Regions from separate parts of the Pseudomonas sp. TE9122 genome, predicted to be linked through region 3. Evidence: predicted binding sites of a transcription regulator. Region 3 holds the regulator's gene; each other region holds the start of a gene.

Region 1 (4,835 bases), 2.9 Mb from region 3:
AAAAGGCGTCGATAAAAAGCACGCGCGGGTTCTCGTATTTCTTTGTAATCATGCGTCGGACGCGCTTGCCCACTCCGCATTGCAACAGATCAGGCAGGCCAAGAAAGGCTCAGGAGCCACACTGTGCATCGTATATAACCTGTGTTCGCAGACGGTGACATTACTGGGACGAACCAGCTGAACCGGGTCAAGACTGCGCGCAGATACACGAGGGAGCCTGATGAACCAGAAAAAAAAGATGAAAAAAAGGCGGCCCTCAACAGGCCGCCATTTTTATTGCGCGTCGGTCTGAGCCACTCAGAACAACTTGCGGCCCTTGTTGGCAGCAATGCGCATGCGCAGCGCGTTGAGCTTGATGAAGCCCGCCGCATCGGCTTGGTTGTAAGCGCCGCCATCTTCTTCGAAGGTGGCGATGTTGGCGTCGAACAGCGAATCGTCGGACTTGCGGCCGGTGACGATGACGTTGCCCTTGTACAGCTTCAGGCGCACTACGCCGTTCACGTTGACCTGCGAAGCGTCGATCATCTGTTGCAGCATCAGACGCTCAGGGCTCCACCAGTAGCCGGTGTAGATCAGGCTGGCGTACTTGGGCATCAGCTCGTCTTTGAGGTGAGCGACTTCGCGGTCCAGAGTGATCGATTCGATGGCGCGGTGAGCGCGCAGCATGATGGTGCCACCCGGGGTCTCGTAGCAGCCACGGGACTTCATGCCGACATAACGGTTTTCGACGATGTCGAGACGACCGATGCCGTGCTCGCCGCCGATCTTGTTCAGCGTCGCCAGTACGGTGGCCGGGGTCATTTCGACGCCGTCCAGCGCGACGATGTCGCCGTTGCGGTAAGTCAGTTCCAGGTATTGCGGGGTGTCGGGAGCCTTCTCCGGGGAGACGGTCCAGCGCCACATGTCTTCTTCGTGCTCGGTCCAGGTGTCTTCCAGCACGCCGCCTTCATAGGAGATGTGCAGCAGGTTGGCGTCCATCGAGTACGGGGATTTTTTCTTGCCGTGGCGTTCGATCGGGATCGCGTGCTTCTCGGCGTAGTCCATCAGCTTCTCGCGCGACAGCAGGTCCCACTCGCGCCAAGGGGCGATCACTTTCACGCCTGGCTTGAGCGCGTAGGCGCCCAGTTCGAAGCGCACCTGGTCGTTGCCCTTGCCGGTGGCGCCATGGGAAATGGCGTCGGCGCCGGTTTCGTTGGCGATTTCGATCAGGCGCTTGGCGATCAGCGGACGGGCGATGGAGGTACCCAGCAGGTACTCGCCTTCGTAAACGGTGTTGGCGCGGAACATCGGGAACACGAAATCACGCACGAACTCTTCGCGCAGATCGTCGATGTAGATTTCTTTGACGCCCATGGCCTGAGCCTTGGCGCGGGCCGGCTCGACCTCTTCGCCTTGACCGAGATCGGCGGTGAAAGTCACCACTTCACAGTTATAAGTATCCTGCAGCCACTTGAGGATCACCGAAGTGTCCAGGCCGCCGGAATACGCCAGAACGACCTTGTTTACGTCCGCCATGCCATCACTCCACGGGGTTCTACGGAAAGCCGGGGAGTCTACCGCTCAAACGCGATAATTTACAGAGGCGCGACAGCTTAAGACGACAAAGCGACAGAATCTGTCGAGAGCGCGACGATGACCGGCGAGTCAGGAAGTCGTTGCGGCGGTGGCTGGCGTACTCGCTTGCGGCGCTGGCGCAGGAGCTGTGGTCGGTGCCACACGCGACAGTTTCACGTTGACCCGGCGATTCTTCGCACGATTGGCCTTGCTGGTGTTCGGCACGATCGGATACTGCTCGCCGTGGAAACGCACGGTGATCTGCGATTCCTGAATGCCGTTGGCCTTGAAGAAATCCACCACCGCCAGCGCGCGGCGGCGCGACAATTCGCGGTTGGTCAGACGATTGCCGCTGTTGTCGGAATGGCCGTCGAGGTCAATGTGGTTCACCGTCGGGTCGGCCTTCATGTATTCGAGCATCACTTGCAGCTTGGCCTTGGCAGCCGGGTCCAGCTCAACGCCTTCGCCGGGAAAGCCTATCTGCGACTGCTTGATCTGGTCGAAATTCTGCGGCAGCAATTTCGCCACGCAGCCTTGATAGTCGTTGAACGCCTTGCTGAATTTCACCGGCAACAAACGCACTTCCGACACCCGGCCATCGCCAGACGCACGGCGAACTACCGGGCTACGGCCGTCCAGCAGACCGCTGATCAGCCCACCGGCCTGGGATTGCGAGCTGTTGAACAACACATTGCCACTGCCCAGCCGTACCGAGCCCAGATTGATATCGCCGCGCCCCGGCTGCCACGGTGCAGCGGCAGCGAGCAACGTCGCCGAGCCGCCACCAAGCATGGCGTTGTAGGCATTCAGGCGAAAGATCGCCTGCTCACCGGCCTTGCGCACGAACTCGCCCGAGCCGAAATCAGTGATCGGTTGCGTCAGGCGGCATTCGAACTGGTCGCCGGCGACCGTCCACTCAATGTTCTCCAGACGGGTCTGGTAAGTCAGCGCCATCGCGGGAAGGCTGGCAAACACACTGAGCAGGGCTAAATAACGCTGGCGCACGGGAGGCTCCATTGGCTTGTGAAACACAAACACCGATTCACACAATGTTTACGGCATACCTTCGGGATATCGGACGCTTGTGGCAAAACTTGATAGCGGGTGCCTGCAAGAGTCTTTTCCGGTAGCATTCGCCTCAGTTTGACCCGCCTGGAATCCCCTCATGTCCGACCGCCTGACCCTGCTGCGTCCCGACGACTGGCACATTCATCTTCGCGATGGTGCCGTGTTGACCAATACCGTTGCCGATGTGGCCCGCACCTTCGGGCGCGCGATCATCATGCCGAACCTGGTACCGCCGGTGCGCAACGCCGCTGAAGCCGACGGCTATCGTCAGCGCATTCTCGCTGCCCGCCCGGCCGGCAGTCAGTTCGAGCCGTTGATGGTGCTGTACCTCACCGACCGCACCCAACCGGAAGAAATTCGTCAGGCCAAGGCCAGCGGTTTCGTCTACGCCGCCAAGCTTTACCCGGCCGGCGCGACCACCAATTCCGATTCCGGCGTGACCAGCATCGACAAGATCTTCCCGGCGCTGGAAGCCATGGCCGAAGTCGGCATGCCGCTGTTGATCCACGGTGAAGTCACCCGTGGCGACGTCGATGTGTTCGACCGCGAAAAAATCTTCATCGATGAGCACATGCGCCGCGTGGTCGAGCGCTTCCCGACGCTGAAAGTGGTGTTCGAGCACATCACCACCGGTGACGCCGTGCAATTCGTCAACGAGGCTTCGGCCAACGTCGGCGCGACCATCACCGCGCACCACCTGTTGTACAACCGTAATCACATGCTGGTGGGCGGGATTCGGCCACATTTCTATTGCTTGCCGATCCTCAAGCGCAACACCCATCAGGAAGCCTTGCTCGATGCCGCCACCAGCGGCAGCGCCAAGTTCTTCCTCGGCACCGACTCGGCGCCCCACGCCCAGCACGCCAAGGAAGCCGCCTGCGGTTGCGCCGGTTGCTACACCGCCTACGCCGCCATCGAGATGTATGCCGAAGCGTTTGAACAGCGTAATGCGCTGGACAAGCTCGAAGCCTTCGCCAGCCTCAACGGCCCGCGTTTCTACGGCCTGCCGGCAAACACCGATCGCATCACCCTGGTTCGCGAAGAATGGACCGCCCCGACCAGCCTGCCATTTGGCGAGCTGACCGTTATCCCGCTGCGCGCCGGTGAAAAACTGCGCTGGCGCCTGCTGGAGGAACACGCGTGAGTGAAGAGCATTTCGACGATGAGCTGGACGGTCAAAGTGGTGGCGGCGGTTCCCGTCACCCGATGGCAGCGCGTTTTCGCGGCTACCTGCCGGTTGTCGTCGACGTAGAAACCGGTGGCTTCAACGCAGCCACCGATGCCCTGCTGGAGATTGCCGCGACCACCATCGCCATGGATGAAAAGGGTTTCGTCTACCCGGATCACACCTACTTCTTCCGCGTCGAGCCATTCGAAGGTGCGAACGTTGAAGCGGCAGCGCTGGAGTTCACCGGGATCAAGCTTGATCATCCGCTGCGCATGGCCGTCAGTGAAGAAACCGCGCTGACCGATATTTTCCGTGGCATCCGCAAGGCCCTCAAAGCCAACGGTTGCAAACGGGCGATTCTGGTCGGGCACAACAGCAGCTTCGATCTGGGCTTTCTCAACGCAGCAGTCGCGCGGCTGGACATGAAGCGCAACCCGTTCCACCCGTTCTCCAGTTTCGACACGGCGACTCTGGCGGGTCTGGCGTACGGTCAGACAGTGTTGGCGAAAGCCTGTCAGGCCGCCGGCATCGATTTCGACGGTCGTGAGGCGCACTCGGCGCGCTACGACACCGAAAAGACCGCTGAGCTGTTCTGCGGCATCGTCAATCGCTGGAAACAGATGGGCGGCTGGGAAGACTTCGACGACTGATCCTCGGCGAACAAATCCCGCGCATAAAAAAACCGGCCACATGGGCCGGTTTTTTTCTACCTCGACGTTGCGCCTTACAGGGCAGCAGCGTTTTCGGTCAGGTAAGCCGCAACGCCTTCTGGCGAAGCGTTCATGCCTTTGTCGCCTTTCTTCCAGTTGGCCGGGCAGACTTCGCCGTGCTCTTCGTGGAATTGCAGCGCGTCGACCAGACGGATCAGCTCTTCCATGTTACGGCCCAGCGGCAGGTCGTTGATGATCTGCGAGCGAACCACGCCTTTGTCGTCGATCAGGAACGCGCCGCGGAAAGCCACGCCGCCTTCGGATTCAACGTCGTAAGCCTTGGCGATGTCGTGCTTCATGTCGGCAGCCATGGTGTATTTCACCTGGCCGATGCC
Region 2 (4,835 bases), 1.1 Mb from region 3:
GTAGCCCTTGACCCGCGGATAACCGAGGGCTTTGGCCACCAGATAAGTGAAGCCCGACCGGTGATGGGTCTGGCAGTGGGTAATGATTTCCTTGTCCTTGGTGATCCCGAGGTTTTCGAGGATCTGCGGCATGTCGCTGCGGATACGCAACTGACGCGTCTGGTCCATGCCGGCAGTCCATTCGAAATTGACCGCACCGGGGATGTGGCCACCCTTGGCGGCGAGGACTTTCGCGCCGGAATATTCCAGCGGCCCACGCGCGTCCCAGATCGCCAGATCGGCGGCGCCGAGACGGCTTTGCAGGTATTCGCGGGTGGCGGTCGGTTCGTCGTGCAGGGTCAGCGACACTGGGCCACCGACGGCGGCCGGCACCTGGATCGACATCGGCATACCGTCAGCCAGCCAGGCCGGCAGACCACCGTCTAGATAGTGGTACTTGTCGTGGCCAATGACATCGAGCAGCCAGATGAAGCGTCCGGCCCAGCCACCGCCCTCATCGTCATACACCACGTAGACCGCGTCTTTGCGATGACCGAGCTCACCAAACAACGCTTCCAGATCGGCCTTCGCCGGCATCAGCCCGGGCGCCGGTGGCTGGCCGAGCTGTGTGCGTTTCGGGTCGACAAAACGTGCGCCGGGCAAGTGACCTTCGGCATACCGGGCAGGGCTGGTCAGGTCCACCAGAATCAGTTCCGGGGACTCCAGACGCGGCAGCAGGTCGCTCGGCTCGATGACAAGCGGCAAGCCAGAGAAGTCAGACATGTGAGGTCTCCAGAGCACAAAGGGGAGGATTGTAGCGCAGGCTCATTGGCCACGGCTGCTAAAGCTGTGCAGGGCTTTTTCGATGCACTGCGCGGTTTTGCCGAAGGCTTGCACAGTGATGTCGGCGAAGGGGCCGCCGCCCTGATCGGCAACGACGATCATGATCACCCGACCATTGTTGACCAATGAACGCAGAAACAGATGTTCGCCACGAAACAGCGTGCGCAGGCTCGCCGGTAACAAGGCCGAGAATTGTGCGTTGTTCTCCGGCGTGATCCGCACCTGCGCCTGCTGAGCGAGCAGGCGTTGCAGGACTTTGCTCTGGCTGACGACAAAACTCAGCGCCGCCGCATCCTTCGGCAAACCGGCGGTCTGGTGTACGCGCAGGGTCGAGTGCGTGCGGTCGGCCATCAGAATCATCACCCGGCGCATGCCGCTGGCCACCAGTGCCTCGCGGGCGGCGACGGTCAGGCTCATGGCATTGGTGAAGCGGCTGGGTTCGGCGAGCAGTTCGGCGCATTGCCGACGCCACTGGCCCAAGTCATCCGCATTCGGCGCTGCTGCCGGGAGCATGCCGGCCGGCAAGCGACGAGTGCCCCACGGCCAGATCAGCGAAACCGCCGGGTGCCACAAATCGGGCATCGCATGCTGACGCGCGCTGTTCGCCGCTTGCTGGTGCAACTGTTGCTGCACTTCGTCCATGGAAATCTGCAGATAGAGGCTGGTCAGGTACTGCCAGCGCTTGCTGTGCGGACTGTCCCAGGCCTGTTGCGCCGACAGCGCCAGCCCATTGGCCAGCAGCACGGTATTCGCCGGCTGGTTGAGCCAGCGGCGCAATGTCGGGTCATCGTCGAGGCGATTCTGCTGGCGCAGCGGGTGTTCACTGTCGCGGGCGATGCGCAGCACTTTGACCAGTTCGCGTTGTTCGCTGAGCAGCAATTTGTAGCCTTGCTCGACCCAGATCGGCAGATGCCAGGCGTGGACCAGTGCCTCGGCGATCTTCAACAGGCGCACGCCGAACAATTGCTTTTCGACCACCCGTGCCGACTCGCCCTTGTGGATCACGCGCAGTTCCCACTCCTCGAGCAACTGCGGATACGTCAGTGCCAAGGGCCACAGCGGCGACAAAAACAGCAAGCTGCCCCAATGAATGTCCTGCCACAGCCGCGCGAGGCGACTGGCAAAAAAACCGTTGGCCTGTTGTGTCGCGTGTTGGCTGATCAGTTGCAATTGGCGCAAACCCTTGGGGATTTGCCGGTGCGGTTCGGCGGGCAGGCGCGCGAGCAATTCTTCGGTGCGGGCAAGGCCCAGGCGATTGATTGCCACCTCAAGATTTTCCGCCGGCGCGGCCATGGTGCCGTGGGTGTGACGATTCGCCTCACGGATGACGCTCAAGGCCAGCGCCGGGCTGTCCTGCATCAGATCGGCGATGTCGCGCAGCGAGCTGCGATTGTCGCGGATCGCCCGGCAGACTTTGTCGTGAGCCTCTTGTGGTACGGGCAGGCGGACGCTGTCGAGCAGCTTGACCCAAGCCTGGAGCGTGGTCGGTATTACCGATGGAATGTTCGTTTCATTAGCCATGTCTGGACGAGATCTTCACTGACTGTAGACGCGCCCGGCATGGGCTAAATTGGCTTTTCGCCTGAACTGGCTATAGTCTGGCGCAGTTTTGCCGATAAGTAGAAGAAGAGATTTTTTAACTTCCGAATATGACCTTGAACCCGACTTAAACAAGTACCTTCTACCTATGGCTAAAATTATCGGCATCATCGTCGTATTCGCGAGCGTGCTCGGCGGATACGTGCTCTCCCACGGCAAGATTGCCGCTCTGATCCAGCCCTTCGAGGTGATGATCATCGGCGGTGCGGCCCTCGGCGCATTTCTCCAGGCCAACCCCGGTTACATGACGATGCACGTGCTCAAGAAATCCCTGAGCATGTTCGGTTCGCGCTTCACCCACACCTTCTACCTGGAAGTGCTCGGGCTGATCTACGAAATCCTCAACAAGAGCCGCCGTGAAGGCATGATGGCGATCGAAGGCGACATCGAAGATGCCGCCGCGAGCCCGATCTTCGCCAAGTACCCGGCGGTGCTCAAGGATGAACGCATGACCGCGTTCGTCTGCGATTACCTGCGCATCATGTCCTCCGGCAACATGGCTCCGCACGAACTGGAAGGCCTGTTCGACATGGAGCTGTACAGCCTCAAGGAAGACCTCGAGCACCCATCGCACGCAGTCAACGGCATCGCCGACGGCATGCCCGGTTTCGGTATCGTTGCGGCGGTACTCGGTATCGTGGTGACCATGGCCTCGCTGGGCGAGGGCGACCAGGCGTCGATCGGTCTGCACGTGGGTGCGGCACTGGTCGGTACCTTCTTCGGTATTCTCGCGGCGTACGGTTTCTTCGGTCCGCTGGCGCATTCCCTGGCCCACGATGCCAAGGAAGAGCTCAACGTCTACGAAGCCATCAAGGCCTCGCTGGTGGCTTCGGCGTCCGGCATGCCGCCGTCGCTGGCGGTCGAGTTCGGGCGCAAGGTTCTGTACCCGGCGCACCGTCCAAGCTTCGCCGAGCTGGAACAAGCGGTTCGCGGTCGCTAAGTCATGGAAAATAATCAGCCGATCATCGTCAAGCGCGTCAAGCGCATTGCCGCCGGGCACCACGGAGGGGCGTGGAAAATCGCCTTCGCCGACTTTGCCACGGCGATGATGGCGTTCTTCCTCGTGCTGTGGCTGCTGTCCACCGCTACGCCGGAACAGAAGATCGCCATCGCCGGTTATTTCAAGGACCCGGTCGGCTTCTCCGAAAGCGGCACGCCGTACATCATCGACTTGGGTGGCACGCCGACCCTGGCGCCGGAAAACACCCTCAACCCGGAAGTGAAGTCGCAGCCGCAACCGGACAAGGTCACGGTCGACACCGATCAGGTTGAAGGCATGGCCGAGCAGGTCGAGAAGGAGCGTCTAGAACTGCTGCTGCAAGAACTGCAGAACAAGGTCGACGAGAACCCGCAACTGCAGAAATTCAAGGATCAGATCCTTTTCGAGATCACGCCGAACGGCTTGCGCATCCAGATCATGGACGCCGAGAACCGGCCGATGTTCGACTCCGGGTCCGCACGCCTGAAGCCGTACTTTGAAGACATCCTGCTGGCCATGGCCGACACCATCAAAGCGGTGCCGAACAAGATCAGCATCAGCGGCCACACCGACGCCAAGCCGTACATTGGCACTGGCGACTACGGCAACTGGGAGCTCTCGGCCAACCGCGCCAATGCGGCTCGCCGTGCCCTGGTCGCGGGCAGCTATCCGGATGCGCAGGTGGCGCGGGTGGTCGGTTATGCCTCGTCGGCGTTGTTCGATCGGGAAAATCCGTTCAACCCGGTCAACCGCCGGATCGACATTGTCGTACTGACCAAAAAAGCCCAGGCCGCCATCGAAGGTGCGCAGGGGCCTGAGGCAGCGAAACCGGCGGATCAGGGGCAGAACGGTGCTGCTCCGGCAGCCCCGGTTGATCCGAATGCGTTGCCGGCGGACAAACAGCCGGTGCCGGCTCACGAGTTGCGCGAGCGGTTGAATCTGTTTGACGATGCGGCGCCGAAACCGGCTGAGCCGGGTGGGGCGGCGCCTGCGCCTGCGCCGAAGCAGTAAGTGAAAAAAAGCCGACAGTGATGTCGGCTTTTTTGTGGCTATCACAGGCCGGCACAGTCTCAGAATCCCCGACGAATCCGGTTCTTCAGCTGTTCATGAAACATCTCTGCATCGCGCTTGTACGCCCCTTTCACCGAGTCGCTGAACGAATCCAGGGTTATCGAGCGCTGGTTCGACACCTCATCCCGATACGCATCGATAAAGAAATCCAGATCGCTGGCCGTGCTCAGCTTCGGCCATTTGTCCAGATAGATCGGCAGTTGCGCAGGTCCGGTCTTGAACGTACAGATCCGCCGATTGCTGATCGTCGCCTCGCCAATTTCGAAAGGCACCCACCACGACAGTGCAGTTGTCTCCGACACCACCGCCAGCAGATGCGTGCACTCGGTGATGTTGCGGGTAATGACTCCGGTGATGTCGTCGG
Region 3 (4,835 bases):
CTGGAATCAGCTGCAAGGCAGCCGTCCGGCCCAGGCCAATCTGTATCGCCGTCTGCAGCGCATCGGCCTGTCCGGCCCGCTGTCGCGCGATCTGTTGGCGATGATCACCGATATCGAAGAACCCCGTCAGGCCTGGCGCATGCTGCTGGCGCACCTGGCGCGGATGATTGCCGTACCGGAAGTCGAGCCGCTGGAAGAGGGCGGTGTGATTGCCATGGTCGGCCCCGCCGGCATGGGCAAGACCACCACGCTGGCCAAGCTCGCCGCGCGTTATGTGCTCAAGTACGGCGCGCAGAACGTTGCACTGGTAAGCATGGACAGCTTCCGCATCGGCGCGCAGGAACAATTGAAAACCCTCGGGCGCATCCTCAACGTGCCGGTAACGCACGTCGATCCGGGTCAGTCGCTGGTGCAGGCATTGGATCCACTGCTACGCAAACGCGTGGTTTTGATCGATACTGCCGGCCTGCAAGCCAGTGATCCGGCGTTGCGCATGCAGCTTGAGAGCCTGGCCGGGCGTGGCATTCGCTCAAAAAATTATCTGGTCCTGGCAACCACCAGCCAGAAACAGGTTCTAACCGCCGCTTATCACAGTTACAAGCGTTGCGGGCTGGCCGGCTGCATCCTGACTAAACTGGATGAAACGGCCAGTCTCGGCGAAGTGTTGAGCCTGGCGATCAGTCATGAATTGCCGGTCGCGTATCTGACCGATGGCCCACGGATTCCGGATGATCTGCATCTGCCGCGTCGTCATCAACTGGTCAGCCGCGCCGTCAGCGTGCAAATGCAGGAAGAACCCAGCGAAGAAGCCATGGCTGACATGTTCGCTGATATCTATCACAGCCCGACCAAGCAGGTTGGCTGAGGTAATCATGAACAGTTTTTGTACCTACATCGATGGTCTGCCACGCATTGTTCCGATCAGGAACGCGCAGCCAGTAATGTGGCCTCCGTCTATGCAAGACAAGGTAAAGAAATAACATGGGCAGCATGCATCCCGTACAGGTGATCGCGGTGACCGGCGGCAAAGGTGGCGTCGGCAAGACTAACGTGTCAGTGAACTTGTCGCTGGCGCTGGCAGAGCTTGGCCGTCGGGTCATGCTGCTGGACGCCGACCTGGGCCTGGCGAACGTCGACGTTCTGCTGGGGCTGACACCCAAGCGCACACTGGCCGACGTTATCGAAGGCCGTTGCGAACTGCGCGACGTGCTGTTGCAAGGCCCGGGCGGGATTCGCATCGTGCCGGCGGCCTCCGGCACGCAGAGCATGGTGCACTTGAGCCCGGCGCAACACGCCGGCCTGATCCAGGCGTTCAGCGACATCGGCGACAATCTCGACGTGCTGGTGATCGACACCGCTGCGGGTATTGGTGACTCGGTAGTCAGTTTCGTACGCGCCGCCCAGGAAGTGTTGCTGGTGGTCTGCGACGAGCCGACTTCGATCACCGATGCTTACGCGCTGATCAAGTTGCTCAACCGCGATTACGGCATGAACCGCTTCCGCGTGCTGGCCAACATGGCGCAGAGCCCGCAGGAAGGGCGCAACCTGTTCGCCAAGTTGACCAAGGTCACGGATCGCTTCCTCGACGTCGCCCTACAATACGTCGGCGCCGTGCCATACGACGAAAGCGTGCGCAAGGCAGTGCAGAAGCAGCGCGCCGTCTACGAAGCCTTTCCCCGTTCCAAGTGCGCACTGGCCTTCAAAGCCATCGCCCAGAAGGTCGATACCTGGCCGCTGCCCGCCAACCCGCGCGGGCATCTGGAATTTTTCGTCGAGCGTCTCGTGCAGCAAACCGCAGGGCCTGTGATATGACCGCCAGTGGCATGAATCTTTACAAAAAGTCGGCGCGTGACGCGCAATACGAATTGATCGAGCGTTACGCGCCACTGGTCAAGCGCATTGCCTATCACTTGCTGGCGCGCCTGCCGGCCAGCGTGCAGGTCGAAGACCTGATCCAGGCCGGGATGATCGGTTTGCTGGAAGTCTCGACCAAATACGACGCCAGCAAAGGCGCCAGTTTCGAAACGTACGCGGGCATTCGAATCCGCGGCGCGATGCTCGATGAAGTGCGCAAAGGGGATTGGGCACCACGCTCGGTTCACCGTAATACCAGGATGGTCAGCGACGCGATTCGCTCGATTGAAGCTAAAACCGGCCGTGACGCTAAAGATCACGAGGTTGCGGCCGAACTCCAATTGAGTCTCGACGATTACTACGGGATTCTGAATGACACCTTGGGCAGTCGCCTGTTCAGTTTCGACGACCTGTTGCAGGACGGCGAACACGAAGGGCTGCACGAGGATGGCGCGAGTGCTCATATGGAGCCGTCACGCGATCTGGAAGATGAACGCTTCCAGGCGGCGCTGGCGGACGCGATTGCCAATTTGCCGGAGCGTGAGCGACTGGTGTTGGCGCTGTACTACGACGAAGAGCTGAACCTCAAGGAAATCGGTGAAGTCCTTGGCGTCAGTGAATCGCGGGTCAGCCAGTTACACAGCCAGTGCGCGGCCCGTCTGCGGGGGCGTTTGGGGGAGTGGCGAGCGCGCTGAAGGCAGTGTGGGGACACTGCGAAACGAGGCTGGTGCGGTGATGAACGGCGCCGGTCTCGATCCGTTGTGCTCCAGACAAACTTTAAGTGCTGCGCCGATTGATTGAAGTGGCGCGTCCAGGTGCTGGGCGCGTTTAAGACTGCTTGGAGGTCGAATTGAACAAAGACATGAAAATCCTCATCGTTGATGACTTCTCAACGATGCGGCGGATCATCAAGAACCTGCTGCGCGATCTTGGGTTCACCAACACCGTCGAGGCCGACGATGGCACCACTGCCATTCCGGTGCTCAACAGCGGCAGCATCGACTTTCTGGTAACGGACTGGAACATGCCGGGCATGACCGGTATCGACCTGCTGCGTCACGTGCGCGCCGATGAAAAACTCAAGCACCTCCCGGTGTTGATGGTGACTGCTGAAGCCAAGCGCGAGCAGATCATCGAGGCCGCTCAGGCCGGTGTGAACGGTTACGTAGTCAAACCTTTCACGGCTCAAGCGTTGAAAGACAAAATCGAGAAGATTTTCGAACGCATCGGCTGATGAATGCGCGGGGGAGCTATGGAGCATAACGAATCATCACAGGGCGATTTCGAATCGACCCTGAAAAAACACGCGGTCGAACTGGTCGAGAGCCTTGAAAAAGGCAAGTTCGGCGACGCGGTGCAACTGATCCATGAGCTCAATCAGACCCGTGACCGCGGCCTGTATCAGGAAGTGGGCAAGCTCACACGTGAACTGCACAGTGCGATCGTCAATTTCCAGATCGATCCGCACATGCCGCAGGCCGAGGAAGTGTCGCAAATCACCGACGCCACCGAACGCCTGGGCTATGTGGTCAAGCTGACGGAAGCCGCGGCCAACCGCACCATGGATCTGGTGGAAAGCGCCACCCCGGTGGTCAACAGTCTGGCTGATGAAGCGCAGACGTTGAGCGCCGATTGGGGCCGCTTCATGCGTCGCGAGGTCGGGGCTGAAGAGTTCCGTGAACTGGCGCGCCGGGTCGACGGTTTTCTGTCACGCAGCAGCACGGACAACCGTGCGGTGTCGAGCAACCTCAACGACATCCTGCTGGCTCAGGATTACCAGGACCTCACAGGTCAAGTGATCAAGCGTGTGACCCAACTGGTCACCGAAGTCGAAAGCAATCTGCTCAAACTCGTGCTCATGGCCAGTCAGGTCGACCGCTTTGCGGGCATCGAACATGACCGCGCCGCAATGCTTGCTGAAAAAGATCCACAAAAACATCTCTCGCAGGGTGAAGGTCCGCAGATTCATGCCGATAAACGAGAAGACGTTGTGTCCGGTCAGGACGATGTGGACGATTTGTTATCCAGCCTTGGATTCTAGAGTTTCGGAATTCGGGTTTTTTGGGTTTTTAGACCTGTAGGAGCACCCCATTAATGAGCTTCGGCGCCGATGAAGAGATCCTTCAGGATTTCCTGGTTGAGGCCGGCGAGATTCTTGAGCAACTGTCCGAACAACTGGTCGAGCTGGAAAGCCGCCCGGATGATGCAGATCTGCTCAATGCAATTTTTCGCGGTTTCCACACTGTAAAAGGGGGCGCCGGCTTCCTTCAGCTCAATGAGCTGGTGGAGTGCTGTCACATCGCCGAAAACGTTTTCGACATCCTGCGCAAGGGTGAGCGTCGCGTTGATGCAGAACTTATGGACGTTGTGCTCGAAGCACTGGACGCGGTGAACAGCATGTTCAGTGAAGTCCGTGAGCGTGCACCGATCACCGCTGCCACGCCGGAACTGTTGGCCGCGCTGGCGCGTCTGGCCGAACCGCAATCGGCGGATGAAGCCCCGGCTTCGCCGGTTGCCGAGATGATCGAAGAACTGGTCGTTGAAAGCGACTCCTCGGACGACATCACCGATAACGAATTCGAACAACTGCTGGACTCGCTGAATGCCGTCAAGGCCCAGGCTGAGGCTCCGGCCGCTGCTGTGGCGCCCGCGCCGGTTGCCGACACGGCGGCCAGCGATGAAATCACCGACGCCGAATTTGAATCGCTGCTCGATCAGCTGCACGGCAAGGGCCAGTTTGCTGTCGATGCGGTCGCTCCGGCGGCACCAGCAGCGCCGGCTGCTCCGGCCGCGCCTGCTGCGGGTGACAGCTCGGACATCACCGACGACGAATTCGAAGCCTTGCTCGATCAGTTGCACGGCAAGGGCAACTTCGCCGTTGACGCGCTGGAATCGGCCATCGCTTCGGCCCCGTCAGCACCTGCTGCACCGGCAGCCGCTGCGGCCGGCAGTGACCTGATCAGCGATCACGAATTCGAATC

Evidence for each region. Region 3 encodes FliA, which starts transcription of late flagellar genes. Its sites were predicted from a motif close to CTAAAGTTTNNNNNNNNNNNGCCGNTAA; they were not measured.
Region 1: a site for FliA is predicted at 2,626-2,653, ahead of ACZ9BE_RS18545 (flagellar protein MotY). Genes of this name have one in related genera too.
Region 2: a site for FliA is predicted at 2,414-2,441, ahead of motA (flagellar motor stator protein MotA). Genes of this name have one in related genera too.

What each region holds. Positions count from the first base shown of each region.
Region 1 covers NZ_JBWBQI010000001.1:4,129,201-4,134,035, forward strand. The annotation lists gene ACZ9BE_RS18535 (hypothetical protein) at 1-181, shown strand, start outside; gene ACZ9BE_RS18540 (argininosuccinate synthase) at 298-1,515, opposite strand; gene ACZ9BE_RS18545 (flagellar protein MotY) at 1,645-2,559, opposite strand; gene pyrC (dihydroorotase) at 2,720-3,766, shown strand; gene rnt (ribonuclease T) at 3,763-4,440, shown strand; gene ACZ9BE_RS18560 (peroxiredoxin) at 4,515-4,835, opposite strand, start outside.
Region 2 covers NZ_JBWBQI010000001.1:54,116-58,950, forward strand. The annotation lists gene rhdA (thiosulfate sulfurtransferase) at 1-762, opposite strand, end outside; gene ACZ9BE_RS00240 (HDOD domain-containing protein) at 805-2,343, opposite strand; gene motA (flagellar motor stator protein MotA) at 2,510-3,361, shown strand; gene motB (flagellar motor protein MotB) at 3,365-4,411, shown strand; gene ACZ9BE_RS00255 (toll/interleukin-1 receptor domain-containing protein) at 4,471-4,835, opposite strand, start outside.
Region 3 covers NZ_JBWBQI010000001.1:1,181,631-1,186,465, forward strand. The annotation lists gene flhF (flagellar biosynthesis protein FlhF) at 1-865, shown strand, start outside; gene fleN (flagellar synthesis regulator FleN) at 982-1,812, shown strand; gene fliA (RNA polymerase sigma factor FliA) at 1,809-2,549, shown strand; gene ACZ9BE_RS05220 (chemotaxis response regulator CheY) at 2,717-3,088, shown strand; gene ACZ9BE_RS05225 (protein phosphatase CheZ) at 3,107-3,895, shown strand; gene ACZ9BE_RS05230 (chemotaxis protein CheA) at 3,949-4,835, shown strand, end outside.